Regions from separate parts of the Geminocystis sp. NIES-3708 genome, predicted to be linked through region 3. Evidence: predicted binding sites of a transcription regulator. Region 3 holds the regulator's gene; each other region holds the start of a gene.
What was found. Region 3 encodes HrcA, which represses chaperone genes, less so after heat shock. Its sites were predicted from a motif close to TTAGCACTCNNANNNTNNGAGTGCTAA; they were not measured.

Region 1 (11,397 bases), 1.3 Mb from region 3:
CCTAGAATTATTAGATTAGTTGAGCAAATTGAACAGTAAATTATATATTAGAAATCGACAAATATAATTATTAACTATTAATTATTCATTATTAAAATGCGTAGGCGATCGAAATCAAATAAAATAGAATTAGAATTGTTCCCTTTTTTATCAGTTTTAGCTTGTACTATTGGTAGTTTAATTTTACTAATCATAGTTTTAAGCACAGAAACTTTAAAAGATAATCCAGAAGTAACAATTATTGCTAAAACAGAAGCAGGTGGTGTGAATAAAAAAAAACAACCCCGTTATATTGAGTGTCAAAAAGATGGAGTCGTTATTTATCCTAGTCAAGAATTTATATCAAAAAATGAACTTAGTAAACCTAATTCTAAACTAGCTAATTTTATCAAAGAAATTAAAAAAAATAAAGATAAAGAATATGTTATTGTGGCAGTTAGACCTAATGGAATTGATGTTTTTCAAAAAGTAAGAGATCTTATTGAAAAAGAAGAAATTGATATAGGTTATGAACCGATAGAAGAAAATTGGAAATTAAAAATTCAATAGCAAAAATTATTATAACGTTGATAAAATAATGAGAGGAAGAAGAATCAGAAAAACTAATCATCCGGGTCAAAATTTAGATTCATTTTTAGATATTTTGACAAATACCGTAGGAGTTTTAATGTTTATTGGCTTATTTCTTAGTTTATTAGCTGTAGAAGCTGGAACAATTATTCGTACTCCTTTACGAACAGAAACAGATAAACAAGGACGTTTTTTTGAAGTTAGAAATAATCAAATTTTTTATTTAAGTGATCCTAAATTAGAAGAAGAAATTGATCAAATTTTGATTACCTTACCCAATTGTAAAACCCCTGAAATACCTGAAAATATTCCTTCTTATTTATATAGTTTGTATATGCAACAAATAGAAGAATATGATCAATGTATAAAACAAAGAAATATTAAACTAGAAAATTTTTATTATGATAACGGAAATTATTTAATTTCATTTACTAATCAAGGTTCACTAAAATATGATGCTAATTCCTCATCTCAAGGAGAAGATTCTAAACAATTAAAAAATGAGAATTCTAATTTTATTAACACTTTAAAACAATTAAATCCTGAAGTAAATTACCTTGCTTTTATTGTACGCCCCGATAGTTTTGAAGCCTTTAGAGTAGCTAGAGAAAAGGCTTGGAGTCTTGGTTTTGAAGTGGGTTGGGAACCTATTTCTCAAGATCGAGTTTTAGTTTTTGGCTCTGGTGGTAGATCTATTGGTGTACAATAATAATCTATTTTATCATCAATTATAATATAAAGATAGTATCAGTAAATTATCTTTTTCTCTTTTTCAGGTTCACCTCAGTTCAATGTAAAAAACTTTGAAAAATAAAGGTTTAAGACTGGTGATATACCAAATTTTAGTCACTGAAAAAAATTAAATTTTGATAAATAATTATCGAAAATCAATTTGAATAAATGTTTAAATTAATTCTCTTCTAATCTCCTATTTATCTAGTTCCCTAGTCTCATCTTATCGCCAACAAATTTATATCGCATTCAGGTATGTTCAGTTATTTTAAAGGTATAATAGACAATATTATTATTAATAATAATCGGAATATTTTAATTTTAGAAGTTAATAATATTGGCTATGAAATTCAAATACCTAGTCGTTTTGCTAGACAACTAGACATTAATTCTAAAACGATAATTCAAATTTTTACCCATTTTCAAGTAAGAGATGATCAACATATTCTTTATGGTTTTTCTGTTGCGGCTGAAAGAGATTTATTTCGTCAATTGATCGCTATTTCTGGCATTGGTTCACAATCTGCCATTGCTTTAATTGATACATTAGGACTAGAAGACTTAGTACAAGCCATTGTAACGGGAAATATTCGTTTACTAACAAAAACTCCCGGAGTCGGACAAAAAACGGCGGAAAGAATTGCCTTAGAATTAAAAACTAAACTATCACAATGGCGTATTTCTGCGGGAATTAATCTCAACACAATTCATGTTTTACCCAATGCGGAAATTATGGCAGATTTAGAAATGACTTTACTAGCTTTAGGTTATACAAATAACGAAATACAACAAGCAATCTCTGTTATCAGTCAAGATAATTTATTACAAAAAAATCCTCATGTAGAGGAATGGATTAGAAATGCTATTGCCTTTTTATCTTTAAATACTTAGTAAGTATTACTATATTTCAGTTGATTTATTCTCTAGGTGAAGATAACCGTATTAGCACTCAGACCCGAAGAGCGCTAAATTGATGTATGGTGAATAAATAAATTAGAAATCTATATGTCTAAAATAGTATCATTTAAAGAAGAATCCAGAAGATCTTTAGAACAGGGTGTCAATGCTTTGGCTAATGCTGTTAAAGTAACTTTAGGACCTAAAGGTAGAAATGTTTTATTAGAAAGAAAATTCGGTGCCCCAGAAATAGTTAAAGATGGTATCAGCGTTGCCAAAGAAGTTGAATTAGAAAATCCCTTACAAAATGTTGGTGCAAGATTAGTCAGAGAAGTAGCTTCTAAAACTAAAGACATCGCAGGAGACGGCACAACTACAGCTACCGTTATCGCCCAAGCTATGATTCATGAAGGGTTGAAAAATGTTACTGCTGGAGCAAATCCTGTGGCTTTACGTCGTGGCATTGATAAAGCCATTAGTTTCTTAATTAAGGAAATTGAAGCTGTAGCACAACCTGTAGAAGGTGATGCTATTAGTCAAGTTGCAACAGTTTCAGCCGGAAATGATGAAGAAATCGGCGAAATGATTGCTACTGCCATGGATAAAGTCACCAAAGATGGTGTGATTACCGTTGAAGAATCTAAATCCTTAGCCACTGAATTAGAAGTTGTCGAAGGTATGCAAATTGATCGTGGTTATGTTTCTCCTTACTTTATCACTGATCAAGAAAAGCAAATCGTTGAGTTTGAAAATCCTTTAATCCTCATCACTGATAAAAAAATTAGTGCCATTGCAGATTTAGTACCTGTATTAGAAAATGTAGCACGTTCTGCTCGTCCCTTATTAATCATTGCTGAAGATATTGACGGTGAAGCCTTAGCCACCCTTGTCGTCAATAAAGCTAGAGGTGTTTTAAATGTAGCCGCTATCAAAGCTCCTAGTTTTGGCGATCGCAGAAAAGCAGCGTTAGAAGATATTGCTATCTTAACTGGTGGAAGAGTTATTTCCGAAGACATTGGTTTAAGCCTTGATACTGTTAGCTTAGATCATTTAGGTAAAGCTCATAAAATTACCATCGAAAAAGACAATACAATTATTGTAGCTGACGGTGGCAATAAAGCAGACATTGAGAAAAGAGTAGCTCAAATTCGTACACAATTAGCCGAAACTGATTCTGACTATGACGCAGAAAAATTAAAAGAGCGCATCGCAAAATTAGCTGGTGGTGTGGCAGTGATTAAAGTAGGTGCCGCTACCGAAACTGAATTAAAAGAGCGTAAACTACGTATTGAAGATGCTTTAAACGCAACTAAAGCGGCAGTAGAAGAAGGAATTATCGCTGGTGGTGGTTCAACATTAATTCATTTAGCGAGTAAAGTTGAAACCTTCAAAAACACTTTAACCATTGAAGAAGAAAAAATTGGTGCACAAATCGTTATCAAAGCCATCGAAGCACCTTTACGTCAAATCGCTAATAATGCTGGAGTAGAAGGCTCTGTAGTGGTAGAACGTGTCAAACAATCGGCTCTTAATTTCGGTTATAATGCCTTAACAGGAGAATATCAAGACTTAATTGCTGCGGGAATTATTGATCCAGCTAAAGTAGTACGTTCTTCCTTACAAAATGCGGCTTCTATTGCAGGGATGATTTTAACCACTGAAGCCCTTGTTGTAGAAAAACCTGAGCCTCAAGCCCCTGCAATGCCTGATATGGGTGGCATGGGTGGTATGGGCGGTATGGGTATGCCCGGCATGGGTGGCATGGGTATGCCCGGTATGATGTAACAATTGACAGTTAACGACAATTAACAATTAACAATTAACAAGTTTTCCCCTCTTTTTCTAATTCCTAATTCCTAATTCTTAATTATTCTTCAATTTCTTCAGAAGAAGTATTAGTCGTTTCAGCGAAATAGCTATAGTAAAGATAACCAGCTAAAACTGCACCTAAAATGGGTGCTAACCAAAATAACCATAATTGCCCGATAATTTCAATATTACCTGCAAATAAAGCCACTCCAGTACTTCTTGCTGGATTAACAGAGGTATTTGTAACAGGAATACTGATTAGGTGAATTAAAGTCAAACCTAAACCGATAGGAATGGGTGCAAAACCAGCAGGTGCACGTCTATCGGTTGAGCCTAAAATGATAATGAGAAAGATAAAAGTTAAGACGACTTCGGTTACAAATGCAGAAATAAGAGAATAACCACCGGGGGAGTGAGTGCCATAACCGTTAGTCGCTAGAGGATTACTTCCTGTTAAAGCAAAACCTTCTGCACCATTGGCAATGATTAAAATGATTATAGCCGCTATAATTGCTCCTACCACTTGAGCGATAATATAAGGTAATAATTCAGAAGAGGGAAAACGCTTACCAGCCCATAAACCAAAAGATACCGCAGGGTTAAAATGACCACCCGAAATATGTCCTACTGCGTAAGCTCCAGTTAATACAGTTAAACCAAAAGCGAGAGAAACGCCTACAAAAGCGATACCGAGAGGATTACCATCACCTCCGAAATTAGCGGCTAAAACAGCACTACCACAACCGCCTAATACTAACCAAAAAGTACCAATTAACTCAGCTACGTATTTTTTCATTATTGTATGTAAATTTTGTGAAGTTATAGTTAAAATTACTTAGAATTATACTTATTAACTTTATAAAATTGACAATAAGTTTTGTAAAATTTTGGCTCTTAATTAATCCATTTTCGCCTCTTTCACCCTGATTAATCGACTGAAATTGCCATTGCCCATTGTCTATTCACCGAGTTTAATTCACTTTAGTATCAAGAGCTTTTTGAGCAATTTTGGTGACGTAAATTGTTACTGTTATGGTTGCAATTAAACCAATAATATTTAAGATTAAAGGCAAAATATCAGTATCTTTGCCAGTTGTTTCAAGTGCTGTTTTCGGTATAGAACCTATATAAACATACATGAGCGTACCGGGTAACATTCCTATCCATGAAGCAAAAAAATAATCTCTCAAAGAAACTTTTGTTACTCCAAAAGCATAATTTAAAAATATGAAAGGAAAAAGAGGAGAAAGACGAGTTAAACCAACGATTTTCCATCCTTGTTGTGCAACGGCAGCATCTATGGCTTTAAATTTCGGTTGAGTATCAATTTGTTTTTCTACCCAAGTGCGCAATAGATAACGCCCGATTAAAAATGAAAGAGTTGCACCAGCTACAGAGGCTATTGATACGAGAATTGAGCCTTGCACGACTCCAAAAATTAATCCTCCCCCTAGGGTTAATGCTGAGCCCGGTATTAAAAATATAGTAGCAAAAATATAAATAATTATAAAAGCAATGGCACTCCAAGCCCCAAAACTAGCAATCCAATCATTAACGTTATCCCATCCTTGGTTGAAATACTGAAATAATCCTAGTTTATCAATCATTATTATCACTAATACTACTCCTATGATAGTTAACCAAAATTTGTTTTTCTTCATTGTAATGACAACTTTTGACGTTAGTTTGATAAAAGGTTAGATGACCGTTGATTTTCTTCTTTAGAATAATAAATAAAACTGTTAAGATAATGAAAATAGAATGAGAGATTATAGAGAAAATTTATAAATGTTGAATATTATCACTTATTAATGAATGATTAAAAAGTTACTTCTATTTCTCATTACTCTTTATCGTGTTTTGATTTCTCCTTTATTCCTTCCCAGTTGTCGATTTCAACCTACTTGTTCACAATATGCTCTAACAGCGATTGAGCATTATGGTACAATCAAAGGGAGTTATTTAGCAATAAAAAGAATTTGTCGCTGTCATCCTTTCAATGTCGGTGGTTACGATCCTGTACCTTCTTTGTCAGATAGATTTATTTCTAATTCTGAGGAGATAATTGACAATAAAAAATAATTAGCTTAACTTATTATTAGTATTAAATATTTTTAATTTAACTGAATTATTATATTGCGATCCTTATCCTATGATATTTATATAGACTATTACCTATGTTTTTTACATATGTCATAGTATAAAATCTATTTTAAAATTATTAAAAATAATGGTGTTAGAAGCATTTGTTTTAGTGACTATTCTCTTAGGATTTTTTGGCATCATCTTTAAAGAAAATTTGATGATGAAAACCATATCTATGGATATTATGAGTACTGGAGTTATTGCTTATTATGTTCTAATAGCATCAAGAGAAGGATTATTTACCCCTATTCTGACGGAAGAACAAGTTAGTTATGCCGATCCTGTACCACAAGCAGTAATTTTGACCGCTATTGTGATTGGTTTTTCCACTCAAGCCTTAATGTTAGTCGCAGTGATGAAATTAGCTAAAAATAATCCAACTTTAGAAACGAAAGAAATCGAAAAAAATAATAGTTAATGATTAATTTGACCATAGTTTGGATTACTTTACCTTTATTATTAGGTTTTACTATTTATCTAATACCTAAGTTAGATAAATATTTGACATTATTAGGAACATTAATTTCTGTTATTTACAGTTTAAAAATACTTTTAAATAAAGAATCTTTCCAATTTCAATTATTAGATAATTTTGGGGTAACTTTTAGGGTTGATACTTTAAATGGTTATTTTATTTTAACCAATGCCATTGTCACAATAGCCGTAATAATTTATTGTTGGCAAAGACAGAAAATAGCCTTTTTCTATGCACAACTTATTTTGTTACATGGTAGTCTTAATTCTGCTTTTATTACCACAGATTTTATTAGTTTATATGTTGCCTTAGAAGTTATCGGCATGGTAGCTTTTATTTTAATTGCTTATCCTCGTACAGATAAATCTATTTGGGTAGCATTTCGTTATTTATTTGTTAGTAGTGTTGTTTTATTATTTTATTTAGTCGGCACAATTTTAGTTTATAAAGCTAATCATTCTTTTAGTTTTGAAGGTTTAAAAAACTCTCCACCCGAAGCACTCGTCTTAATTTTTTTAGGCTTATTTGTCAAAGGAGGAATTTTTCTATCGGGATTATGGCTTCCTCTCACTCACTCAGAAGCAGAAACTCCAGTATCAGCATTACTCTCAGGCATTGTCGTTAAAGCTAGTATTTTACCTTTAATTAGATGTGCGGCAATTAGTGAAGATATGGATTTTATCGTTAGGGTTTTTGCGGTAGCCACAGCCATCTTAGGAGTTTTTTATGCTTTGTTTGAAAAAGACATTAAGCGAATGTTAGCATTTTCAAGCATTTCTCAAATGGGTTTTATTTTAGCTTCTCCTTCTGTTGGAGGATTTTATGCTTTAACTCATGGATTATCAAAATGTACTTTATTTTTGTGTGCTGGTAATTTACCCACTCGAAATTTATCGACTTTAAAAAATCAACCTATAAATACTAATCTTTGGATTCCTTTATCTTTAGCCTCTTTATCAGCAATAGGATTTCCTTTTTTCTCCAGTTTTGAAGCAAAAGCATTAACCTTAGAAAATCTTTTACCTTGGCAAGTGATTCCCATGAATATTATTGCTGTAGGCACGGCAATTTATTTCATTCAATTAATTTTATTACCTCATGAAACCAAAAAAGAACAAAATACTAATTCTTATTTACAATTAGCTGTAACTATCTTAATTATAGGAATTATTACAGCCAATATCATCTATTATTCTGCCTATAGTTTAATTAATATTCTTAAAGCCTTAATAACTTTCAGTATTGGTTGTTTATGCTATGCCTTTATTTTTAAAAAATTAGTAATAAAAATACCTCGTATTTGGGAAGAATTTGATCATCTAGTCGGTTTCATGACTTTAATTTGCATTTTATTATACGGAATTATTTTTCTGATTAATCCTTCTTTATTTTAATAGGTAATAAGCAGTCGTGCATAGACAATGGTTTTGAGGAAATAAAAAAATCGATTTTTGATGTCCTTTTTTGTTAATCTAATAAATTTAAACCCTTGATGATAAAAAACAAAAAATTTATTCACCATAACCTAAATAAAATATTCCTGTATTTAGTCTTTGTACTAAAATTAACATTTTCTTAGTCTCCTAGTCTCTCAGTCTCTCTTAATTTTGTCTTCACCCAGATATTAAAAACCTGTTTTTTGTCCTAAATATGTAATACTATAAATCGTATGACTATCAATAACAATTATGATTCTATTCCTTCTAAGAAAATAAGTGAATCAATTCCCAAAGTAAATATTTTTACCATGCTACGCTTAGGATTATTTAACCTTGGCATCGGTTTAATTTCTGTCTTAACTTTAGCAGTATTAAATCGAGTCATGATTTCTGAGTTAGGTATTCCAGCAACTATTGCGGCTGGTACTTTAGCATTATCTCAATTAGTAGCACCTACAAGGGTATGGTTAGGGCAATTATCTGATAGTAAAAAATTATTTGGTTTACATCGTACTGGTTATGTCCGTCTTGGGGTAGTTATGGTTGGAATTTTTATCTTTTTTGCGGTGCAATTAGTCTGGTTATTAGGAGGGGATATTGTCAATAATAATGGTTGGCAATGGAATCCTCAAACTCTTATTTTTAGCATCGGTTTAGGTGTAATTTTCATGATACAAGGTGTTGCTATGGGAGCAAGTTCAACTCCTTTTACAGCTTTATTAGTAGATATTTCCGATGAAGATAATCGCTCAAAAATCGTGGGTGTAATTTGGTCAATGTTAATGGTCGGTATCGTTATTGGTGGTATCACAGGAAACATTTTACTCAAAAATTTAGCTGTGGGAGAAGATAATGTTATTTCTTTAGACGTGCTTAAACCCCCCATTAATTATATATTTATAGTTGTACCTCTTATAGTCGTCATTTTAACCTTAATTGCCACTTGGGGAGTAGAAAAGAAATACTCTCGTTATCGTTTACGTTCATCTTTTGTGGATAGGGAAGACGGCATCAGCTTAAAACGTGCTTTAAAAATCCTGACTTCATCCCGTCAAACTGGAATTTTCTTTTCCTTTTTGGTGATAATTACCATGAGTTTATTCATGCAGGAGGCAATTTTAGAGCCTTATGGTGGCGAAGTTTTTAATATGTCTATCGGTGAAACGACTATGTTGAACTCTTTTTGGGGTATTGGTATTTTAATCGGTTACGGTACAACTGGATTTTTAGTTATTCCTCGCTTAGGGAAAACGAAAACCACCAAAATCGGCTGTATTTTAGTGGCGTTATCTTTTAGCTTAATTATCCTGTCTGGTTTAACCGCAATGTCTATGATGCTTAAAATTGCCATGGTGTTGTTCGGCATTGCCGCAGGAATTACAACTATCGGCTCAATTAGCTTAATGTTAGATTTAACTCTTGCAGAAACGGCTGGTACATTTGTAGGAGCGTGGGGATTAGCTCAAGCTATGGCTAGAGGTATTGCTATTGCCATTGGGGGATGGATTCTTGATATAGGAAGATTAATATTTAGTAATACTTGGTTAGCTTATAGTTTTGTCTTTTTTGTGGAAGCATTGTTTATTATTGGTGCGATTATACTTTTAAATAAAGTTAATGTCCAAGAATTTCAAGCCACCACTCGTCAAGTAACAGCGATGGTAATGGAAGGGGAATTAGACTAATAAATTGTCTATTATTGTAAACTGAGAAACCCTGAGTTTAATATTATTTACGGTTAAATTTAGTATTTATTTTTGTAAATAGTATTTGTAATTCAGGAAGTTTTAACTGCATAATAATTAATAGAAAAATTATCAATGAAATTAAACTAGAAATAAGTAAATTTATTCCTTGTAAAAATAATCCTTCTTCACCCCATAAAGAAGTAAGATAATTATTAATCCAATAACAACCAAAACCAGAAGAAATTGTGGCAATGATTAACCCACTGAAGATGAATAACCATTCTTTTAAAGGTAAACCATTTAAACGTTTATGTAAGATCCAAATGAGTGCAATCATCGAAAAAATATTAACTCCAATAGTTGCAAAAACTAACCCTTGAGTTTCAAATTTTTTAACTAATAAATAATCTAAAATAACGTTAATAAAAATATTAATTATACTAACTTTAAATGGTGTTTGTCCATCACCTAAAGCATAAAAAACTCTTACGATAACGTCTCTACCTAAATAGAAAAACATTCCCACACCATAAGCTAATAAAACTGGTGCAACGATGGCGGAATCTGCTGATTTAAAAACTCCTCTTTCATAAATAATTTTCACAATAGGATTAGATAATGCCATAAAAATTGCTGTCAGAGGAAACATCGTTAAAGCCGTTAAAACTAATCCTTGTCTAATTCTAAGTTTCAATTCATCCCAATTGTCTGGGGCAGCTAAACGAGAGAAAACGGGTAAAAATGGCACTAAAATCATATTAGAAATAATGCCTAAAGGAGTTAAAACAATGAAATTTGCGTAACGCATCGCCGCCGCCGCATTTTCAAGATAAGAAGCAAAGTATAAGTCTGTATAAACATTAATGTGTAGCATTCCCGAAGAAAGGGTTGCTGGTGCCATTACTTTCATGACATCGTTGACTCCTTCTCTACCCCAATCGAAACGTAATTTTAAAGTACTAATGCCTAATTTTATTTGTGTAACTTGTTGTGCTAACCACTGCCAAAGCCCACCTGCAAGAGTTGTACCTGCTAACATAAGACTACCGAATTGAATATATTCAGGGGCATTAATGCGATCGCCTAAAAACAAAAATAAACCTCCAACACCGATGACAATAGTTAAGCTAGAAAATAATGGACTAATACTTGGTAGCCAATATTGATCTGAAGCATTTAAACTACCAAAACCAATACCGATTAATCCAGCAAAAACCGCTAAAGGTGCCATAATTTGCAGTTGTAGAATTGCCATATCTCTGACATTAGGAGTTAATCCGGGGGCTAATAAATCAATGAATTTATCAGCATAAATAACTAAAATTACTGTAGTAACCAATAATATTGTACTAACTAAAGTTGTAATGGTTTCAATTAATGGTGCAGCATCTTCTCGATCTCTTTTGGCTAAAACACTAACTAATGAACTATGAAAAGGTCCATTAATACCACCTAACAAAATTAATAAAAATCCCGGAATCACGTAAGCATAAGCATAAGCGTTAACTACAGCCCCAACACCAAAGGCGGCGGCAACAATTTGTTCACGCACTAAGCCAAAGATTTTACTAATCAGAGTTGCTACGGCGACAATTCCTGCAATACCAGCTAAAGATTTTTTCGTTTTACTATTTGTACTCAC
Region 2 (11,397 bases), 860 kb from region 3:
TTAATCCTAATTCTTGTAATTTTAAACGGTAATTTTCTTGGGCTGGAAATTTACAACCTAGATAAATTTGTCCATCTTCTCCCCCTAAAATTTGATCATGAGTCGAAATTATTTCGACTTTTCCGCTAGGTGTTATATAACCCTGCATACTGGGGGAAAATTTTATTTCTCCTTCGATAAATTCTTCCACAATAACCCCTAATTCGGGAATGCGATCACAAAAAGTAAGCCATGTATCGCCTAAACCTTGTAATTTAGCTTCATGGATAATTTGAGCAACTAAATTTTGTTTTTTTTCTAAACTTAAATCATTTAAAAATAAGTGAGAAATACCACTAACATCTAAAACAGCATTTCCTTCTCCTGAAAAACCTTCATTTAATTTAATTACTACTTTATTCAAATAAGTTTTTCTGACTAATAATAGAGTAATTTCTTTAATTAAATCATCGATATTATAAACTAATTGACTACCATCAGGATAAAGAATATTACAATTTTTAAAAATTTCTCGACTACCACCTTTTGAACCCCAATATAATAATTCTGGACTAGAAGCTAATAAAGGAATATTTAATTTTAGTGATAATTTTTGTTCTAAAATAGTAGAATTAAAACAGACCATATAACTTTTATTAGGACGCAAAAAGTTTTTAATTTTACTTATTAAGCGTGGTCTTTCTAATATCTTTTCAGTTAAAGGTTTTTGAGAAGAATCATAGGTTGTTAATAATAATAAACGTTCTCTAGCGTGGGAAAAAGGAATACCTGGTAATAACTGTAAATAATAGTCAATAATTATTGGAGATAAAGGTTGAGCAGTAATATAAATTAAACGGGTATGAGGATTTCTTAAACGAATCAAAGAAAATAAAAGTCTTTCTTCATAGTGTAAAAAACCGACAACTTTTTTGCCAACTTTTTGATCAATACTAAAAGAAGGAATTACTAAAATATCTTGATCATCATCATCTAAAATATCCCCTTCTTGCCAATAGTTTTTTAACTGATTTTGTAATACTTGAAAATGTTGTTTTTCTTCTAAAGTAATGGTCATAATTTATAATTGATATTAAAGCTATTCATAATTTTGTTTCTATTGTTTATTTTTATAATGACTAATTATTTTTCCATTTAATATTACAACCAATACTTGGTTTTTGCTCTATATTTATGGGTTGATTTGTCAATAAAGCATCTATGGCATTGCGTAAATCTTTCCCCGTAACAGGAATATCTAAACTAGGACGACTATCATCTAATTGACCACGATATACTAATCTAAAATTACTATCAAATAAATAAAAGTCTGGAGTACAAGCCGCTAAATAATTTTTAGCTATTTCTTGAGTTTCATCATAACAAATAGGGAAATTAAATTCCTCTTGTTCTGCCATCAATTTAAGATTTTTAGGGGAATCATCAGGATAATTAATAACATCATTACTGCTAATAGCAATAACACCTAAATTTTTATTTTTATAATCATTGCCAATGTTTGCTAATTCTTTTTTTATATGTTTAACAAATGGACAATGATGAGAAATAAACATAATTACTAATCCTTTATAACCTCGAAAATCTGTCAAAGAAATAATCTTATTAGAGACAACATCAGCTAAACCAAAATTAGGAGCAATTGTACCTAAAGGCAACATATTAGAAGCAGTTAATACCATAATAATTAATAGTGAATAATAAATATTTAATAGTTATTTTACTTAAGATTATCACTCTAAAATAAAATTTAATTTCTAATTGGTCATTCCTAATCATTTATCAGCTCAGTGAACTGTAAAAAACCTTGAAAAATAAAAATTTAAAACTTTTAATATACCAAACTTTATCCTCATAGAAAAAATAAATTTAGCAAATAATTATCAAGAATCAATTGAAACAATGTTTAAGTTAATTCTCTCGTAGTCTTCTAGTCTTCTAATCTCCTTGTTTAATCTTCACCGATAATTTTATATCCAACTCAGGTATTTATTGCATTCGATCGATGGTACGATATTGTATCGCTTCAGCTAAATGATTGCTCTTTAAATCTTCATCTCCAGCTAAATCTGCAATAGTACGAGAAACTTTTAAAATACGATCCATCGCACGAGCCGATAAACCTAATTTACGAATTGCACCCTCTAACAAATTACGACTCATATCATCTAATATACAATATTCTCTTAAATGTCGTGATTGCATCTGTGCATTAAAACTGATATTATCATTCTTGAAGCGGTCTTGAGCTTTTTCTCTACCCTTTACAACCCTTTCCCTAACTATTTCTGAACTTTCACCTGTTTTTTGTCTAGTCATTTCTTCCGGTTTTAGCCGACTTACTACTACTTGTAAGTCAATGCGATCAAGTAAAGGACCAGATAATTTTGCCCAATATTGTTCTCTTTGTCGTGGTGAGCAAGTACAAGGTTGAATAGTATCCCCGAAATACCCACATGGACATGGATTCGTCGAAGCTATCAGGGTAAATTGTGAAGGGAAAGCCACTGATTGCCTTGCTCTTGAAATGGTTACATATCCGTCTTCTAAGGGTTGTCGTAAGAATTCTAATACGTTACGTTTAAACTCCGTGAGTTCGTCCAAGAAAAGTATGCCAAAATGTGACAATGATATTTCTCCGGGTTTTGGAAATGAGCCACCCCCTACAAGGGCAACACCAGAAGCCGAATGATGAGGACTACGAAATGGACGCTCTCGTATTAATGAGCCTTTATCTTTAAGTAATCCAGCGACTGAATAAATTTGCGATACTTGTAGTGCTTCATTAAAATCTAAAGGTGGTAAAATAGTTGGTAAACGCCTTGCTAACATGGTTTTACCAGCTCCTGGTGGTCCTACAAAGATAAGATTATGCCCTCCTGCTGCAGCAATTTCTAAAGCTCTACGGGCGTGATTCTGTCCTTTAACATCTTTTAAATTATTGATATTATTGAAGAATGGTTCAAATTCTGCTTGAAGGTTAAATTTTGTAGGGAAAAATTTTTCGGGTTGTTGCAAAAATTGGGCTACTTCATCTAAATTACTTAACCCATAAACTTCTATCCCTTGCACCACGGCGGCTTCTTGGGCGTTATCTTTCGGCACAATCATCCCTTTAAAACCTAATTTTACTGCCGTTGCGGCCATGGGCAACACTCCAGCAATAGGGCGTAAACTTCCATCCAGAGACATTTCTCCCAGAAATAAATAATCTCCTAACAATTGCGGATCAACTTGCTCTGAAGCGGCTAAAATACCTATACTGATGGGTAAATCAAAACTTGGTCCTTCTTTTCGTAAATCTGCGGGTGTTAAGTTAACCGTAATTTTACGTACAGGAAAAGCAAACCCAGAATTTTTGATAGCCGCTTTTACCCTTTCTCTTGATTCTTGCACGGCAGTATCAGGTAAACCGACAACAGTAATTTTTGGCAAACCGCCCGACACATCAACTTCAACTCCGACTTTTACCGCATCCACACCGATAATGGTGGCACTCCAAACTCTAGCTAACATAGGTATTAATAAATTAGCAATTAATAATTAACTATACTACTAAATTCCTAATTGGAGGAACTTTTTAGTAATTAATAAATCAATTACTACAAAAATCTATTTTCTTATATTGTATTTCTGTCGTCTGCTCATCTTCATTCAAATATTAAAAACCTACTTTGGTTAGATTGGAAAAGGGCTAAACAAATTAACTCCTACTTTGAAAATGCCCTATCATTTTAAACATTAAAAAGGTGAGCAATGCCCACCCTAAAATTATTTTTATTTATGAGTTGGATTGAAAAACAAAACCCAACACAATCTTTAATTAGTAATCAAAGTCACCACCACCGGCAGGAGCGGCAGCTTTATCTTTTTCAGGTTTATCAACGATAATACACTCGGTAGTTAATACCATACCTGCAATAGATGCAGCATTTTGAATACCAGAGCGAGTTACTTTAGCAGGATCAACAATACCTGCAGAGAACATATCTACATATTCATTATTAGCCGCATCATAGCCAGTGTTAAAGTCTTTTTCTTTAACTCTTTCAGCTACCACAGCACCATTTTGACCAGCATTTTCAGCAATACGTTTTAAAGGTGCGGTTAAAGCACGAGCAACGATTAAAGCACCAGTTAACTGTTCAGCGGTAAGATTAGCTTTAGCCCATTCCTCTAAGTCAGGAGCTAAATGTGCTAGAGTTGTACCACCACCAGGTACGATACCTTCTTCTACTGCCGCTTTAGTTGCGTTGATAGCATCTTCTAAACGTAGTTTACGATCTTTCATTTCAGTTTCGGTAGCCGCACCAACTTTGATTACTGCTACACCACCGCTTAATTTAGCTAGACGCTCTTGTAATTTTTCTTTGTCGTAGGAAGAATCAGACTCTTCGATTTGACGACGAATTTGATCGCAACGGGTTTTAACGTCTTTCTCATTACCTTCAGCTACAATAGTGGTGCTATCTTTAGTGATAGTAATACGACGAGCAGTTCCTAATTGATCTACAGTAGTAGTATCAAGTTTTAATCCTGCATCTTCACTGATCATTTGTCCACCAGTTAAGATGGCTAAATCTTCTAACATTTGTTTACGGCGATCGCCAAATCCGGGAGATTTAACAGCCGCAACGTTTAAAACACCACGAAGACGGTTAACAACTAAGGTTGCAAGAGCTTCTTTTTCGATGTCTTCAGCAATGATGATTAAAGGCTTACCTTGACGAGCAACTTGTTCTAAAACAGGTACTAAATCTTGAACTAAAGTAATTTTTTTGTCAGTAATTAAGATGAAAGGATCTTCAAAAACTGCTTCCATACGCTCGGTATCGGTTACGAAGTAAGGAGAAATGTAACCTTTATCAAAACGCATACCTTCGGTAATTTCAAGCTCGGTTTCCATGGATTTACCTTCTTCAAGGGAAATAACTCCTTCTTGTCCGACTTTTTCCATTGCTTTGGCAATCATATCACCAACTTCGGTGTCATTACCCGCAGAAATAGTACCTACTTGGGCAATAGCTTTGCTATCTTCTACTTTTCTTGCGTGGGCAGCGATTTTTTCAACTAAATGATCGGTAGCTTTGTCAATACCACGTTTGAGGGCGATGGGGTTAGCACCTGCGGCAACGTTGCGTAAACCTTCTTTAACGATAGCGTGAGCTAATACAGTAGCGGTAGTTGTACCGTCACCTGCAACGTCATTGGTTTTAGAAGCCGCTTGACGAATTAAAGCAACTCCAGTGTTTTCGATGTGATCTTCTAATTCAATTTCTTTAGCGATGGTAACACCGTCATTAACGATTTGGGGAGCTCCAAATTTTTTCTCTAAAACGACGTTACGTCCTTTAGGACCAAGGGTTACAGCTACTGCTTCTGCTAATAAATCAATACCTTTTTCCAGCGCACGACGGGCTTCTTCGTTGTAAATAATAGATTTTGCCATAATTAATCGATTCTCTTTATTTTATAATTTGCAATAATTTTGATTTTCTCTCGCAAAGTTGCAAAGACGCAAAGTCTTTATTTTCAAAGGAGATAGGTTTTCAAGGTTTTTAAGTATTATTATGATACTACCGCAAGAATATCTTTTTCAGATAGTAATACATAGTCATCACCACCGAGTTTGATGTCTGTACCAGCATATTTAGAGTACAATACGCGATCGCCAACTTTCACTTCTACAGGAGTGCGATCACCTTTATCATTTACTTTACCTTCGCCAACGGTAACAACTTCACCTACTTGGGGTTTTTCTTTGGCGTTATCGGGTAAGTAGATACCACCTGCAGTTTTTTCTTCTGCTTCACTAACTTTAACGAAAACTCTGTCGCCTAAAGGCTTAACGGTTGATACATTAATGGTAATTGCAGCCATTGATAGTTTGCTCCTTTTTTGCTTGATTATGATTTTTGATGAGTTCGTTTTTATTTTTAGCGCTCTCACCTTACGAGTGCTAATTTAACCGAAAATTCACCACCATAGCAACTACCTCAATTGTACGGGTTTCCGAACTTACCTGAGTTCGACAGAATAAAACTGATGGAGGCAAGACAGGGAGATGAGGTAGATTGTTTTCAAAATGAGTCAACATCTGAAACGAAAATTTTATATCGAACTCAGGTGATATAAGTATTAAACAGTAGAGACAATTAATGAATTATTTGTGCAGCGAATAAAATACTTGTTTATTACATTCTAATTATTAGAACATTTTGTTATTTCAGTGTCTATTTTTTCTTGAATATTGGAAGGGATACCTAAAATTGCATCACGATAAAGGTAATCAAATTCTCGACGAAAATGTTGGGCAATTAATGGATTATAAATTATTAAAAGAGTTTCATCATTAAGATTATTCGCCGCATTTGACCAATTATGAGACCCTGTGATAATGGTATAGTTATCAACAATGCCAAATTTATGATGTAATTTGTCTCCTTGAGCTAAATTAGGAATTCCAACAGTTTCGATGGGTTGTTGCCAAGGATTATTATTCTTTTCATATTTGCATTTATTGGGTAAAGCTAATCCTAACAAATCTAGTCCTTCACTATAGTATTGATAGGCAAAATTAGGATCAATTAAGGCTCTTATTTTTACTCCTTGTAACGATTCATTTTTTAAAGTATTTGCTATATCTTGATCGCTAAAAACAAATAATGCTAAATCAATAGAATTACTGGCAGATTTGAGAGTATGAGATATTAAACCGTTGGTGCTTTCTATCCATGATTTACTTTGAGAAGTAGGTGAAAATTTTATAACTATAGTGTTTTCTCCTATTTTAACTATTTTCTCTCGGCGATAAGGCTTTTTTAAACCAAATAAACTATCTTTTTTTCCCCCTACTCCATCTCCCCAAAGATAGTTAAATTCTTCTGTAAAAATATTGGCTAATGAAGAGCTATTTATTACTAGAATATGATTAGCATTGCCGATTGTTTCTAAATTTTCAAAATCTCCATGAATATCACTGAGGGTAAAATTAGCTGAACCTGTAACAATTTTTTCTCCATCAATAATGATAAACTTATGGTGCATTAATCCACTGCCTTTACTACCATCTTCTCTATCATCTATTATGGGAATATTGACTTGTTTTAAAATAGCTAAACCATCATTATTTTTCAATTGATTCAAGGGTAAATTATAGTTATTTTCTATAACAATTCTAACTTTTACACCTTGTTTTTTTTTATCTATAATCGCTTTTGCTAAGTTTGTTAAATTTATCTCTTGTACTGCTATATCTAAAGTTGATTTTGCTGTGTTTATTTGTTCGATAATAATAGCTTCTAAATTATCTCCAGTACGTTGAATATTACGATAAGGATCTAAATATTCTTTCCCCTTTGCCTGATTGTGATTAAAATAAACTTCTATGGCAGAATCTTGAGATAATGGAGGCAATTTTTTAACTTGACTTTGACAACCATTTAAAAATAATAAATAACTGATTATAGTTAAAGATAAAGAGATAATTTTGACCATTTATTTGGCATATTTAAAACTCTATTTGAGATAATGTATATTGCAACATTGCGGGGAATTTATTATAGTATTTTACGTTTAAAGGAGAAGGATGAGGTAAAGGAAAAATAGCAACTTTTTTTTGATGAATTTTCCCTTGTTCATCTAACGCTTTAATGGTGATATTTAAACTTTTTTGATAACGTTGATCCCCTTGAGACCAAAATTCATTAAAATCCTCTTTACTAGCATAATTTTCAAACCATTTAAAACCTTCTGTGCCTAAGGTGATAATTTGATTACCTTGCCAATGAATCACTAAAAATTGTTCTATAAAAGGACGAAATCTTTTTTTTACTTTCAGAGTATAAGCTTTATTTTCTGGTGGTTTATAGGGTACAGTATTAGTTAAAATTAAACGATCTTTTATTGATTCTAATTGAACTCTATCTTCTGTTTCTTTTTTATAGATTGCCTTATAAAAACCTTGTCTAACTAATTTACCAGCCGCTCCAATTAAAGGTTGTCCTGCCATAACTTCATCTTTACCCAAATCTCTTCCAAAAAAACAAATATTACTCTTTAAATTTCCAAAATATAAAATAGGTTTAGTCGGATCTTTTTTTGCTGATTCATAAACAGGAATATCAAGAGGAAATTCTTCTCTTTGGGCTTCTTTTTGGATTTGATTAATTAGGTTTTCTATAGTAAGCATTTACATTAATTTATATATTTTAGGAAGAATTTTATAATTTTTCAAAGTTTAAATAACGTTAATTTAGGTTAATAAACTGGCAAAGAGTGCTTTTCCATCTGTGAAACCTAATGCTATATCACTGGCTCTTTCTGGGTGTGGCATCATCCCTAAAACGTTACCTTTTTTATTAGTAATTCCTGCTATATTTTTACATGATCCATTTGGATTATTTTGACTATTAATTTCTCCTTTTTCACCACAATAACGAAATAAAATTTGTCCGTTATCTTCTAACTTTTTTAAGGTATCTTCATCAGCGTAATAATTTCCTTCACCGTGGGCAATGGGAAAAATAACTACTTCTTCTGATTGATAGCCTTTTGTCCAAAGAGAGTTATTATGTTCTACTTTAATTGGTATTTGATCACAAATAAAGTGTAAATCACGATTACGAGTTAATGCACCGGGTAATAATCCTGCCTCTGTTAATACTTGAAAGCCATTACAAATACCTAATACTAATTTGCCTTTTTCTGCGTGTTCGATAATACTTTTCATGACAGGAGAAAAACGGGCGATCGCACCACATCGAAGATAATCACCATAGCTAAAGCCACCAGGGATGACAACGATGTCTAAATCATCAATATCAGTTTCTTGATGCCATATCATACGTGTAGGTTGATTTAAAATCCCTTCTGTCACCATCGCTACATCTCGATCACAATTTGAACCTGGAAAAACTACGACACCAAATTTCATGTTAAACCTCTTTACAATTAATAACTTTGTCTTATCTGTTCGTCTTCTAATCAATAGGAATTAGATCAAAAGAATAATTTTCAATGACAGGATTAGCTAAAAGTTGATCACAAATTTCATGTAATTGTTTATCGGCGGATTCTTTATTTTCTGCTGTCAATGTTAATTCAATATATTTGCCAATTCTAATATTTTCTACTCCTTGATAACCCAATTGATGTAATCCTGATTCTACAGCCGTTCCAGCCGTATCTAATACAGACTTTCGTAAAGTAACATAAACACGAGAATTAAATTTTTGAGTCATGGATAGTTCCTAAAATATAAAATCAATGTGGAAATAGCACAGAGCTACTTCTAATGAAAATTTCCAAACTAAAAAGGATTTTAACATGAGTAAGCTCTGACGGATCTAACCTGAGTTCGATATAAAAATAGATGATGATTGACTCTTGTTGATACGAAGACAGGGAGATTATATCCTCAATGAATCAATAAAATTATTTTAAAGTGTACAAATATTAGGAATTTTTCTACCTGTTTCCTTGTCCACTTCTCCACCTGTCTCGTTTTCACAACTTTTCCTCTGTCGAACTGAGATGATCTAATGTTTACTCATTTTGTTAACTTTTTTAAGGTAACGTTTGCACCGATGACTAATTATGCAAAAATAATAAAGTTACCTTTTGGGCATATATCCTCAAGTTTATTCAAATTTATTATATTACATCTCAACTATGAACGTAGGCGATCGCATTAAAGTACAAGAATCAGTATTGGTATATCATCATCCTGAACATAAAAAAGAAGCCTTTGATTTAAAAGGGATGGAAGGAGAATTAATAGAAATTGTAACTCAATGGCAGGGAAGACCTGTAAGTGCAAATTTTCCTTATCTTGTGAAATTTGACAAAAAATTTAAAGCCCATTTTCGAGAAGATGAAATTTTAACTATTGATAATCAATAAAAACAGGCTTTTGATTACAGATAGACAAGAAAAATTTTCGGGGAATAAATAGCTTTGGATGAGCAAAAGGTAGAAATATTAGTACCTTTTCTACCTCTTTACTTGTCAATATTTGTCTTCAGAATTATTATTGCATCCAACAAAGATAACATTAGCAATTATCAATAGACGTTTCAAAAAAAGAAATTTAAAATAAATTCTTGTTTATCAATAATCAATTCCTATTACCAGTGCCCATTGCCTGAAATCTAAATAAAGTATAATATGTCTTTAAATTAAAAATTATCTTTCATCCCTCTCAAACGCCCAAAAACTCTCTCAGGTTCATCAAAACCCATCGCCGACTTAATCGTAGGTGTATCCCAACGGAAAAAAGGATTAGTTAATTTTTCTAATTGAATAGAAGATGGTATCGTAGAAATATTTTGTTGACGAGCAATAATAACTTGTTGATAACGTTTTTGTAAATCTTCATTATCAGCATCTACCGTTATGGCAAATTTTAAATTGCCTAAAGTATATTCATGCGCACACCATACCCTCGTAGAATCAGGAAGATTACGCAATTTACTTAAAGAAGTTACCATATCTTTTGGTGTTCCTTCAAATAATCGACCACAACCTCCTGCAAATAGGGTATCACCACAAAATAATTCCCCTGAATCTAACTCATTTATGGGCGGAAAATAATAGGCAATATGAGCATAAGTATGACCCGGAATGAAGAATATGTCTGCTTTTCTACCAGCAAATTCCACCGTATCACCTTCTTGCAGAAATACTTTTTGGAGAGGAATTCTACCTTTATCTTTAATGCCACCATAAACCACTGCATCAGGATAATGCTCTAATAATTCTTTATTGCCTCCTATATGATCACCATGGTGATGGGTATTAAAAATGGCTACTAAATTGCCACCAATTTTTTCAATTTCGGCTAATACAGGTTTTGCTTCGGCAGGATCAACTACAGCCACTTGGTTACTGTTAATATCATGAAGTAAAAATATATAGTTATCACTTAAAACGGGAATTCTGATAATATTCATGAAATAATCACCTGAAAAAACTTAATATCTTTATTTTACTTAGAACCTGTTGGAAAAGTTTAAAGAAAGAATGATAAGCTAAAACACATTTAATTTACATATATTTTTATTACTAATAAATCAATCTACTTTTTCTGCTCGATTTACAATCTAAATGCTTTCGAGCTTAATAGGCTCTGATTGATATTTGCCTTTTGATGGTTAATCATTGATAATTGATCACTGTTGACCAATACAATAGTTAAATTATTTAAAACATGAGTGTTGAACTCCGCAGTTACGTTTACTTAGACCGATTACAACCTCAACACGCTTCCTATATTGGTACAGTTGCCTTGGGTTTTTTACCTTTACCCGGTGATGCTTCTCTGTGGATTGAAATTTCTCCCGGCATTGAAATCAATAGGATTACTGATATAGCGTTAAAATCGGCGGTAGTACGTCCGGG
Region 3 (11,397 bases):
CCTTCTACTAAAGAGGTGACAGGTAATAAAAAGGCTTCTTCCTTTTCCACCGTTGGCAATTCTGGAAATTCATCCCCTTTAACTCCCCTTAATTGAAATTTACCTGATAAAGAGTTGATGGCAACTAAGGGATTTTCTTCTAATTCTTCTTCTTCATAGGATAAGGAGACTTCCCCTTCAGGTAAACGGGTGATTATATCATTCAAGAATTTCGAGGGTAAAGTAATCATTCCTGCTTCTTCTACTTCTGCCGCAAAACTCGTGCGCATTCCTAAACTTAAATCAAACCCTGTCAACGTAACTCGATTTTTAGTCTTATCAGCGACTAATAAAACATTAGCTAAAATGGGATGAGTGGGGCGAGTTGGCACAGCACGACTAACTAATGATAGATTATTCTTGAGATCTATTTGAGAACAGACAATTTTCACAATCTTTTACCTAAATCTTATTTAATGCTAATTTTAGTTCTATTGTACTAAATGTTTAACTCTTTTTTTAGCACAGAAATAATAGGATAACTTAAAATTGTTCATTGTTCATTGTCCATTGTTAATTATTGATTGCTATACTATCAGAATATTAAAAAAATCTTAATTTAACACTATCTTACTCAAAACTAATATATCCTAAGATGACTGTTCAAATTACACTCAATGAACGCCATCAAAAAATTTTACAGGCTACCATTAAACATTATATCGCAACGGCTGAACCTGTTGGTTCAAAAACTCTAATTGATGAATATAACTTTAGTGTTAGTTCTGCTACAATTCGTAATGTAATGGGAAAACTGGAAAAAGCGGGTTTTCTTTATCAGCCTTATACCTCTGCTGGGAGAATTCCTTCCGATTCGGGTTATCGTGTTTATGTTGATCAATTAATCAATCTTGATAATACTGTTAAATTTCCTCTTAATAAATTTCTTGACTATAACATTAAAAATGGTTTTAGTCGTTATGAAATACTCTTTCAAAAAATTACTAATCTTTTAGCTAATTTGAGTGGTTGTATTGCTTTAATAACTCTACCTCAAATTCCTAGTAATATTCTTCATCACTTACAGTTATTAAGATTAGCAAATGATCAAATTATGTTAGTGATGGTTATTGATAATTATCAAACAGAATCGGTTTTATTAGAATATAATGCCTTAAAAATTCTTAATGATGATGATTCAATAGAAATAATTGATCGAGAATTAGAAATTTTATCTAACTTTTTAAATCATAAGTTAAAAGGTCAATCTTTAACAGAAATAAGTAATTTAGATTGGAGTGAATTAAATGATGATTTTCAAATTTATGCTGATTTTATCAAAAGTTTATTAACAAAAATTAAATCAAGTTATCGTCTATCCAATACTGCTCCGATTCTAATTCAAGGTTTTTCACAATTAGTGCAACAACCTGAATTTTCTTGTATAGAACAAGTGAAAATCATATTAAATTTACTAGAAAAAGAGCAAGATCAGCTTTTACCTTTAATTTTTAATATTAGTGATTTTGATAATTCTTGGCAAAAAGTAAAAATTCGCATCGGTTCAGAAAATCCTTTAGAATCAATGCAATCTTGTAGTCTAATTTCTGCATATTATTATCAGGGAGAATATCCTGTTGGTAGTGTCGGTATTATTGGACCAACTCGTATAGCATACGAACAGGCGATCGCATTAGTAGAATCAACGGCGGATTATTTATCAGAAAAACTGTGATTTTTATTAACTTTTTCATTAGACATCTGAAAAAAAATTCTTGTTTAGAAATGATCAATTATTCATTACTCATTCATTGATTTAATCCAAGTAATCTATTCTTTTTTTTGCTTTTGACGAAATTGTTTTTCTACACCCTGAAGAATAAATTCTCTGGGAAAAAATCTACCGATATTGACAATAATTTGATTACCAATTCCCCCTGTAACAATATTTGGTTGTTGTTTTTCTAACCCTACAAGAGCATTTTTTACGACTTCTTCTGGGGTGGTAAGACTATTTTTATTATTGTCATCAAAACTGCTAGAATCTGGAAATTCTGCAACTGTGGGAAAATTTGATTGAGTTGGTCCAGGACACAGGGCTAAAACTTTGATACCATAATCTTTATACTCCGCCCAAAGTGCCTCTGAAAATGATAAAACAAAGGCTTTTGTAGCGGCATATACGGATAAATAAGGCAGAGGTTGATAACCTGCTATCGAACTGACATTGATAATTTCTCCATTTTTTCTTTGTTTCATCTCCTCTAAAAATAAATGGGTTAACTCCACTAAAGCAGAAATATTGACTTGTATCATATCTAACTGTTTTTGTAAAATACGATCGCCAAATTTCCCATAATCTCCAAAACCAGCATTATTAATTAATAAATCTACAGAAATATCTAAAAATTTAACCTTATTGAAAATGTTTTGACTGCCATGAGGTAAAGTTAAATCTTGAACGATAACAGTAACATTAATTTGATATTGAGATTGTAATTTTTCTGCCAGTTGTATTAAAGCCGATTCAGATCTTGCGACAATAACTAAATTGTAATTACGTTGAGCTAATTCTTCGGCAAAAGCCTTTCCAATTCCTGAAGATGCACCTGTGATTAATGCAGTTTTCATATAAATAAATTAGATAAATTTTGAATAATAGAAAGTATTAATCATCAGTTTTTACTATATAAGTAAAAAGTAAATAGTTTAATAAATAATCAATGATTAACTTGAATGATAATCCTCTTTCAAAAACTACCATAATATTGAAATGATTAACATAAAAACATGATATTTTTATGAATAAATAGTTGAAAATTTATAAAGTAGAAAACAAAGGCACTAAAAATATTGAACTTAAAATTCCTAATAATAAACCAACTAAAACTTGAAAGGGTGTATGCCCTAATAATTCTTTTAATTTTTCCTCGTTTAAGTCTTCATTATTAAGAAATTCATCCATAATTTGGTTCAAGATTTTTGCTTGTTTTCCCGCCGCTTGTCTCACCCCGGCGGCGTCATACATAACGATACCTGCAAATATAGAAGCAATGGCAAATTCTGGAGATGCCCATCCCAAAATTTGACCTACACCTGTCGCTAATGCACCGACTAATGCTGAATGAGAGCTAGGCATACCACCAGTACTTACAAGATAGCGAAAACTAAATTTACGATTAGTAACAGTATCTACAGAAACCTTGATTATTTGAGCCAAAATACATGCAAGGAGGGGAATGACTATTAAACGATTAGTAAATATTTCCGCAAAAACTTTCATTTTTTTTTCGCCTAATTTTTACGTCTAACAATATATTCTGCAATGGCTTGTAACGGTAAAGCTTTTTCTCCATATACCGCTAATTGTGCCACAGCATCTTTAACTAATTCTTCTGCTTTTGCTTGAGAAGTTTCGATACCCCAAAGTTTAGGATAAGTGGCTTTTTGAGCGGAAAGATCTTTTCCTGCGGTTTTACCTAACTCCTCAGTGGTAGCAGTAACATCAAGTATATCATCAATAATTTGGAAAGCTAAACCAATATTTTGAGCATAAATTGATAAACGACTTAAATCTTCTGAAGATGCACCAGCTAATACTGCACCAGAAGATACACAAGCCTCTAATAAAGCACCTGTTTTATTACGATGAATAGTAGTAAGAATTTCGGCGGTAACATCAGATTTACCTTCACAATCTAAATCCATAACCTGCCCTCCTACTAAACCATTTGCACCAACAGCTTTACCCAAGATTGCCAATACTTTAACAATTCTTTCGGCAGGAATATTTTTGGTATTTTCCGCCACATACTCAAAAGCATAAGCTAATAAACCATCACCCGCTAAAATCGCTATATCTTCCCCGTAAACTTTATGATTGGTTAGCTTACCTCGGCGATAATCGTCATTATCCATCGCTGGTAAATCATCGTGGATTAAAGACATAGTATGTATCATTTCTAAAGCGCAAGCAGTAGCCATAGCCGTATTTTGCTTTTCTCCTAATAATTCCGCCGTTGCCAAGCAAAGAATTGGGCGTAATCTTTTTCCCCCTGCCAATAGGGAATAACGCATTGCTTCATAAATTTTTTCGGGCTTACCTATGGGTAAAGATTCATCTAAAGCCTTCTCTACTAATTCTTTTTTTCTCTCTAAATATGTATTTAAGTCAAAGTTAGAATCAGATACTATAGTGGGTTTTAAATTGGTTTGTACCATATTTTTAATACTACGATCGCTTATTATCATGGATCAATTATCAGTGATTTATGGCGATAGATCAATTAACAAAGAAATTAAATATATCAATTCTTTTTTATTTGTAAGATATTGGTAAAGGTAGAAGTTCGGAGATAGAAGACAAAAGTCACTAAGTATAAGAATTTCAGTATATTATGGAATTATAATAAATAAAATGACTTTTAGGAAATATTTGTATTTTTAACAGGGTATTAAAAAAGAGAAAAAGATGAATCAGAATTTTGAAGAATCTCAATTTCCCATTTCTCCTTTAATCAAAATTACTTTACTTAATCTCTATTTCGCCTTAACAATTCCATTACCTTTTTTAGCTAAATTTACCGCCGTTAATCTTCCTCAATGGCTGTTTTATTTATTATTAGCTCTAGGTGCGATCGCTATTTTGGCTATTTTAAGTGAAAGAGTTATCCTTAATCAAGAAGGTATAAGAGTTGATTATCCTCAATGGGTATCATGGTTATGGCGTAAAGGTTGGCATTTATCATGGAATGAAATTGATAGTCTCAAAATGCGTACCACTGGACAAGGTGGAATAGTATATTATTTTATCACCAAAAATAAGGATAGAGCTTATTTATTACCCATGAGAGTGGCAGGATTTAATAAAATGGTTAAAGAAATACAACTCAAAACTAATATTGACACTAATGATATTCGCCCATTAGCACAACCTTGGATGTATTTTTTCTTATTACTGTTTACTTTTTTTTTGTGGTTGATAGATATTTGGACAATTACTAACGCTATATAAAATAAAAGGTTATCTCATGAGATTTTATGGTTAAAGAAGCTAAAAGCAATCACCAATAGCCATAAACAAAAGAAATCATCTCTAATTAATGATAAAATATGAGAATGTATCACGTTTTACCGCTTGAATATTTTAAGTAAGTATTATGTTTAAAAAAGTTCTTTTTCCCATTGATCAAAACAGAGAAACAAGGGATGCGGTTGCTATAGTGAGCAATATTGTCAAAACCTACGATAGCCAGTTATTTTTACTCTCTGTTGTTGAGAAATCGGCGGATAATAATTCTGTAATGAGTGATGAAAATAGTGTAAACCAATTATTAGTTGGTGCAAAAGAGTTGTTTGCTCAAGAAAATATTATTGCCGAAATTATTGAGCGTGAAGGAATGCCATCTTTTACCATCTGTGATGTCGCTGATGAAGTAGAAGCAAATTTAATTATTATGGGATGTAGAGGGTTAGGATTAACTCATGAAGGTGCAGAAGATAGTGTCACTAATCGGGTGATAAACCTTGCACCTTGCCCTGTGTTAGTTGTACCTTAACTTCGGGAAGATAATAGGAGAAAAAGCCAATAAAAGAAATTAATCCTTAACTCCTTTCATCTTTTCGATCATCAATTTTATCCCCAATGCTACTAATCCTACTGTCACCATCAAAAATACAAAAGTCGCCATGGTGGTGATACCCATAATTAATGTTCTTACCGTCGCCGCAATTCTTATCGCCATCGGATTATTAAATTTTATCGGCATGGTAGAGTAAGTTAATATCACCGATTTCGTTAATAAATAAGAGGCGATCGCCAACCCTCCAGAAATAGAACCTCCAGTAAAACAACGTAAAGGAGTTATTTTTTCTTGTTCTTCTTGATTAACGGTAGTTGATTTTTCTTTAATTTCAGTATCACTCATGATCAAATGTCAAAATTATTTTTACACTTAATTATGACAGGAAACAATAATCAATTGATTTTAAGGTAAATTAGTTTTAACATTCAGATTTTATTGAGTTAATTCGGTGCAAGTTTTTAAGGAAATTATCGCGCGTTGGTGGTCAGAATTTACCCTCCAAACTAAATTAATGGCTATCGCTACTCTAGTAGTATCATTATTCATGAGTAGTTTGACTTTTTGGGCGGTTAACTCCATTCAACAAGATGCTCAAATTAATGATACCCGTTTCGGACGAGATTTAGGGTTACTTTTAGCCAGTAACGTTACACCTTTGATTGCGGAAGATAAGTTAACAGAAGTAGCACAATTTTCTGGACGTTTTTTTCATAGTACATCTAGTGTCAGATATATTATTTATGCTAATGAGGAAGGACATATTTTTTTTGGTATTCCTTTTTCTCAAGATGAAGTTAAAAATTCCCTTACTATTCAAAGAAAATTAGAATTACCTGAAGATTATAACCCAAACGTTAGCAATCCCGTTGTTAGACAACATTTAACCCCAAACGGTAAAGTCACTGATGTTTTTGTGCCTTTATCTTTAGAGAATCAATATTTAGGAGTGTTAGCTATCGGTATTAACCCCAATCCGACTGTTGTAGCCTCTTCTAACCTCACCAGAGATGTAACTATTGCTGTTTTTATCTCTATTTGGGCAATGGTTATTTTAGGAGGTGTATTCAATGCTTTAACCATTACCCAACCAATTAAAGAATTATTGTTAGGAGTAAAAAATATCGCCACAGGAAATTTTAAGCAAAGAATAGATTTACCTCTTGGAGGTGAATTAGGTGAATTGATTTTAAGTTTTAATGATATGGCAGAAAGATTAGAGAAATTTGAAGAACAAAATATTGAAGAATTAACAGCAGAAAAAGCGAAACTAGAAACCCTTGTTTCTACTATTGCTGATGGTGCAATTTTATTAGATTCACAATTAAAATTAATCTTGGTTAATACTACTGCAAGAAGAATGTTTAAGTGGGAAGAAACCCATATTATTGGTGAAAATTTATTAGAATATTTACCTCCAGAAGTGACTCAACAATTATATGAACCTTTAAAACATATTTCTCAAGATGAACATACAGAAGATGAGAAAGATCATCATAATATTTTGCCCACAAGAGGAGAGTTTAGGATTAGTTTAAATCCTCCTAATCAAAATACTTTTAGGATTTTATTAACCCAAGTTTTAGATCAAAATAGGGAAAATATTAAAGGAATTGTTATGACTGTACAAGATATAACAAAAGAAGCAGAATTAAATGAGGCTAAAAGTCAATTTATTAGTAATGTTTCCCATGAATTAAGAACTCCTTTATTTAATATTAAATCTTTTATAGAAACTCTTTTTGAATATGGTGATGACTTAACTGAAGCAGAAAAATTAGAGTTTTTACAAACAGCGAATAATGAAACTGATCGCTTAACTCGTTTAGTTAATGATGTCCTAGATTTATCTCGTTTAGAATCTTCCAGAAGTTATGAATTTACTCCTTTAGATTTAGCTCAACCCATAGAACAAACTTTAAGAACTTATCAGTTAAATGCTAAGGATAAAAACATAGAATTAATTCAAGATATTGAGCCTTCTTTGCCACCTATTTGGGGACATTATGACTTACTTCTACAAGTTTTTACTAATTTAGTTGGTAATGCCTTGAAATTTACTCTTGAAGAAGGTACTGTAACGATTAAGGCTTATGCCGTAAAAGCTAATCCCGAAAATCCTTCAGAATATTCTCATGTTAGAGTAGAAATTATTGATACAGGAATTGGTATTGCACAAGAAGATCAAGAAGCTATATTTGATCGCTTTTTCCGTGTAGAAAATCGAGTACATACTTTAGAAGGCACGGGGTTAGGTTTATCCATTGTCAAAAATATTACTGATAAACATAACAGTCGAATTCATTTAGTGAGTGAGGAGGGTGTTGGTACAACTTTTTGGTTTGATTTACAAATCTATCAAGAAAGAAAGTTGAGTTAGAGAATTTTCTCTAAAGCCTTTTCAAGTTCATCTATAATAATTGGTTTGCTAATAAAATCATTCATTCCTACATCTAAACATTGTTGTCGATTTTCTTCTAATACATTCGCAGTTAAAGCAATGATATAGGGTTGTTCAATTATTGATTGACGAATTAATCGAGTGGTGGTGATGCCATCCATTTCTGGCATTTGCATATCCATTAAAATAACATCATAGGATTGTATTTTTAATATCTCTAATACTTCTAATCCATTGGTAACAATATCTGCACTATAACCAAGACTGGTAAGTAAATAATCTATGACTTTTTGATTAGGTTTATAATCTTCTGCTACTAAAATTTTCAGGTTTGATTTTTCCTCTGGGGATTTTGGAGAAAAATCTGCTGATATTTCCTCTGTTAATTGATAACCAGAAGCATCCTGAGTTATGAAAGTAAAATGAAAAATTGAGCCTTGTATATTTTCTTCATCATCATCAATATCAGAAAACCATTTGAAAGGAGGATTTCCGCCAATACTACCATTACTTTCTACCCAAATTTTTCCCCCCATTAATGTTACTAAATTTTTACTAATTGCCAAACCTAAACCTGTGCCACCATATTTACGAGTAATAGAAGTATCTCCTTGGGTAAAAGATTGAAATAATTTGTTGAGATGCTTTTTCTCAATGCCTATACCAGTATCTTTGATGGAAATTCTGATTTCATATTTTTTCTCTGATAATAATTTACTGTTAACAAAAATGAAAACTTCCCCTTTTTCGGTAAATTTAATCCCATTGCCGATGAGGTTGAATAAAATTTGTTGTAAACGAGTGCGATCGCCTAAAATATGGTTAGGCACATCAGGATTAATAAAATAAGTAAGAGTAATTTGTTTTTTTAAAGCCTCAGGATAAAAAAGATTGACCACCGATTTAATCATATCTTTTAAAATAAAAGGATGCTCTTCTAACCTTAATCTCCCTGACTGAATTTTAGAAAAATCAAGTATATCGTTAATAACTACTAAAAGAGTTTCTCCGCTATCAACAATAATTTGAACAATATCTTCTTGTGAAGGTGTTAAATTTGTTTTTAAAAGTAAGTGTGCCATATTTAAAACTCCATTCATAGGAGTCCTAATTTCATGACTCATATTGGCGAGAAATTCACTTTTTGCTTTTGTTGCCGCTTCTGCTAATTCTTTGGCTTGAATTAAAGATTGTTCAATTTTTTTTTGTTCTGTAATATCTTGTGCTGTACCTAAAATTTGTCTTACTTGATTATTTTCATCTCTGACGAAGACTACATCTTGCGATCGCAACCAAATCCAGAAACCATCTTTATGACGCATTCGATATTCAGTGGTTAAAATATCATCATCTTTAGCTGTTTTCCAGAAATTTTGATTGACAGAAAGTAACTCTAAATCATTAGGATGTAGAATATCGTAAAAAATTTTACTACCACCTAGTGCAAATTCTTGAGGAGTATAACCTAATATATTTATACATCTACTATTTACATAAAGATTTGTCCAATTAATGACATCTAAAATATAAAGAATTTGTGGGGAATTATCAGTAATTTGTTGAAGAAATTTTTGGTTTGTAGCTAAAACGGACTCTAAATTAACAATTTTATTCTCAGAAATAAACTGTTTTTTTGCTTGTCTTTCTCGATCATTTTCTGTCATAAAGATGAATTGTTGCAGTGTACTTTTGTATAAATAGATTCCAATTTATTTTATCAGCTATAAGTTATCAGTAGTCAGCCTTGGCGGTATAGTAATATTTACGTATTTATTTTGTAACTCTTGATTATAATTCCGATGATAAACATCTTTATCTATAATTATTTCTCTTATTCTCCCAGTCTTCTAGTCTCCTATTCTTCTATTCTTCTAGTCTTCTAGCCTTCTAACCTCAAGAAAATAATTTTTGGACAACTTATAATTATTATGAACCTTTATTGATAATCGTCAGTCTAAAGAGATGACTACAGCAAAAAATAAAGATGATGAATGTCAATAGCAAATAATAATGCAGAGATTACTGATTTGGAGTTAGTGCGAAAATGTCAAAAAGGCGATCAAAATTCTTTTCGTTTACTTTACCAACGGTATCAATACAAAGTTAGGGCTACTTTATATAAATTATGCGGTAGCGAATTACTCGATGATTTACAACAGGAGGTATTTTTAAAAACATGGAAAGCATTACCTAAATTACGAGAGGCAAAATATTTTTCCACATGGCTTTATCGTATTTGTTGGAATGTCGCTTCTGATCATAGTCTATCCCGTAAGCGTGATCAAGATCGTCAACAAAATCAAATAGCTCAAGCAAAACAATCTTTAAACACGAATTTAGGTTCGGTAAATTATTCTCAAACGGGCTTATTGCAATTACATTATCAAGAATTGATCGAGTTAGCATTGCAAAATATTAGTCTCGAACATCGTGCAGTAATTGTTTTGCATGATTTAGAAGATTTACCCCAAAAAGAAATTGCTGAAATTTTAGCTATTCCCGTAGGTACAGTGAAATCAAGATTATTTAGAGCCAGACAAATTTTACGCCAATTTTTGCAACAGCAAGGAGTTAATTTATGAGCAAAACAACTTCTGATAATGGATTTGAAGATGAAGAATTGGTTAATTTTTTGAAAACTTATTGCCCCAATACTCCCCCAGAAACAAAATCTTGCGAGGAGTTGGTGATGAAGGCGATCGCCGATCATAATTCTCAGATAACCAGTGAATCTAATCATTGGCAAAAAAAACCTCAGAAAATTATGAGGTATTGGTTATTATCAGGTACTTTAATTACCACTTTATCAGTCATTCTTGGGGGTTATTTCTTCAATCTCAATCAAAAATCAGCCCCTCAAATTGCCGCACAAACCGAAGACTTAGAAACGTTTTTAATCAATAGTTGGTATGGTTCAATGGCACAAGAATCACAATCACATCTAGTCACTGTCAGTGATGAATATTAATAATACTCGGATCTTGCACTATTTTAAAACAGAAATTAATAAGTACAAGATTTCAGTAATAGTTTTGTCTGTTATCAATTCAATTTTGTAAATCTTAGGAGAAAATCTTACCATGAAAACTCAAATCAACTATCTTCTCAGCTTGGCTATTTTATCTTCTATAGGAATCAGTTTTAGTGCTGTTGCAGCGGAAAAACCGATCCCCAATGAAGCTAATATAACAACACAAATTGCTCAAAATACCACTCCTACCAAACAAAAAGGAGAAGGTAAGAAAGATAAATTAATGGAAAAACTGAATCTGACGAGTCAACAAAAACAACAGATGGAGTCTATCCGTAGTAAATATCAACCACAGATTAACAGTCTCCGAGAACAAATGCGCACAGAAAGAGAAAAAATGTCAACCATGATGCGCAATAATGAATCTGAAAATAGTTTAAGAGCTCAACACCAATCTATAACAG

Region 1: the regulator HrcA is predicted to act here: its motif matches at 2,245-2,271, upstream of groL (chaperonin GroEL).
Region 2: the regulator HrcA is predicted to act here: its motif matches at 5,934-5,960, upstream of groES (co-chaperone GroES).

The regions. Positions count from the first base shown of each region.
Region 1 covers NZ_AP014815.1:377,784-389,180, forward strand. Annotated here, with positions in the region: gene GM3708_RS01595 (MotA/TolQ/ExbB proton channel family protein) at 1-39, shown strand, start outside; gene GM3708_RS01600 (hypothetical protein) at 97-549, shown strand; gene GM3708_RS01605 (hypothetical protein) at 578-1,279, shown strand; gene ruvA (Holliday junction branch migration protein RuvA) at 1,558-2,193, shown strand; gene groL (chaperonin GroEL) at 2,308-3,984, shown strand; gene aqpZ (aquaporin Z) at 4,067-4,804, opposite strand; gene GM3708_RS01625 (TVP38/TMEM64 family protein) at 4,980-5,669, opposite strand; gene yidD (membrane protein insertion efficiency factor YidD) at 5,827-6,090, shown strand; gene GM3708_RS01635 (NADH-quinone oxidoreductase subunit K) at 6,239-6,571, shown strand; gene GM3708_RS01640 (cation:proton antiporter) at 6,571-8,022, shown strand; gene GM3708_RS01645 (BCD family MFS transporter) at 8,298-9,752, shown strand; gene murJ (murein biosynthesis integral membrane protein MurJ) at 9,796-11,397, opposite strand.
Region 2 covers NZ_AP014815.1:2,130,870-2,142,266, reverse strand. Annotated here, with positions in the region: gene GM3708_RS09485 (peptide ligase PGM1-related protein) at 1-1,057, opposite strand, end outside; gene GM3708_RS09480 (thioredoxin family protein) at 1,119-1,679, opposite strand; gene GM3708_RS09475 (YifB family Mg chelatase-like AAA ATPase) at 1,987-3,513, opposite strand; gene groL (chaperonin GroEL) at 3,821-5,446, opposite strand; gene groES (co-chaperone GroES) at 5,566-5,877, opposite strand; gene GM3708_RS09460 (phosphatidylserine/phosphatidylglycerophosphate/cardiolipin synthase family protein) at 6,199-7,494, opposite strand; gene GM3708_RS09455 (uracil-DNA glycosylase family protein) at 7,508-8,188, opposite strand; gene purQ (phosphoribosylformylglycinamidine synthase subunit PurQ) at 8,252-8,932, opposite strand; gene purS (phosphoribosylformylglycinamidine synthase subunit PurS) at 8,979-9,239, opposite strand; gene GM3708_RS09440 (ferredoxin-thioredoxin reductase variable chain) at 9,670-9,900, shown strand; gene gloB (hydroxyacylglutathione hydrolase) at 10,176-10,949, opposite strand; gene GM3708_RS09430 (hypothetical protein) at 11,207-11,397, shown strand, end outside.
Region 3 covers NZ_AP014815.1:2,986,650-2,998,046, forward strand. Annotated here, with positions in the region: gene dnaN (DNA polymerase III subunit beta) at 1-431, opposite strand, end outside; gene hrcA (heat-inducible transcriptional repressor HrcA) at 635-1,714, shown strand; gene GM3708_RS13135 (SDR family oxidoreductase) at 1,810-2,610, opposite strand; gene GM3708_RS13140 (divergent PAP2 family protein) at 2,801-3,262, opposite strand; gene crtE (geranylgeranyl diphosphate synthase CrtE) at 3,274-4,200, opposite strand; gene GM3708_RS13150 (hypothetical protein) at 4,451-4,993, shown strand; gene GM3708_RS13155 (universal stress protein) at 5,139-5,537, shown strand; gene GM3708_RS13160 (DUF3082 domain-containing protein) at 5,577-5,906, opposite strand; gene nblS (two-component system sensor histidine kinase NblS) at 6,013-7,941, shown strand; gene GM3708_RS13170 (PAS domain-containing hybrid sensor histidine kinase/response regulator) at 7,938-9,626, opposite strand; gene GM3708_RS13175 (sigma-70 family RNA polymerase sigma factor) at 9,954-10,544, shown strand; gene GM3708_RS13180 (hypothetical protein) at 10,541-10,930, shown strand; gene GM3708_RS13185 (Spy/CpxP family protein refolding chaperone) at 11,043-11,397, shown strand, end outside.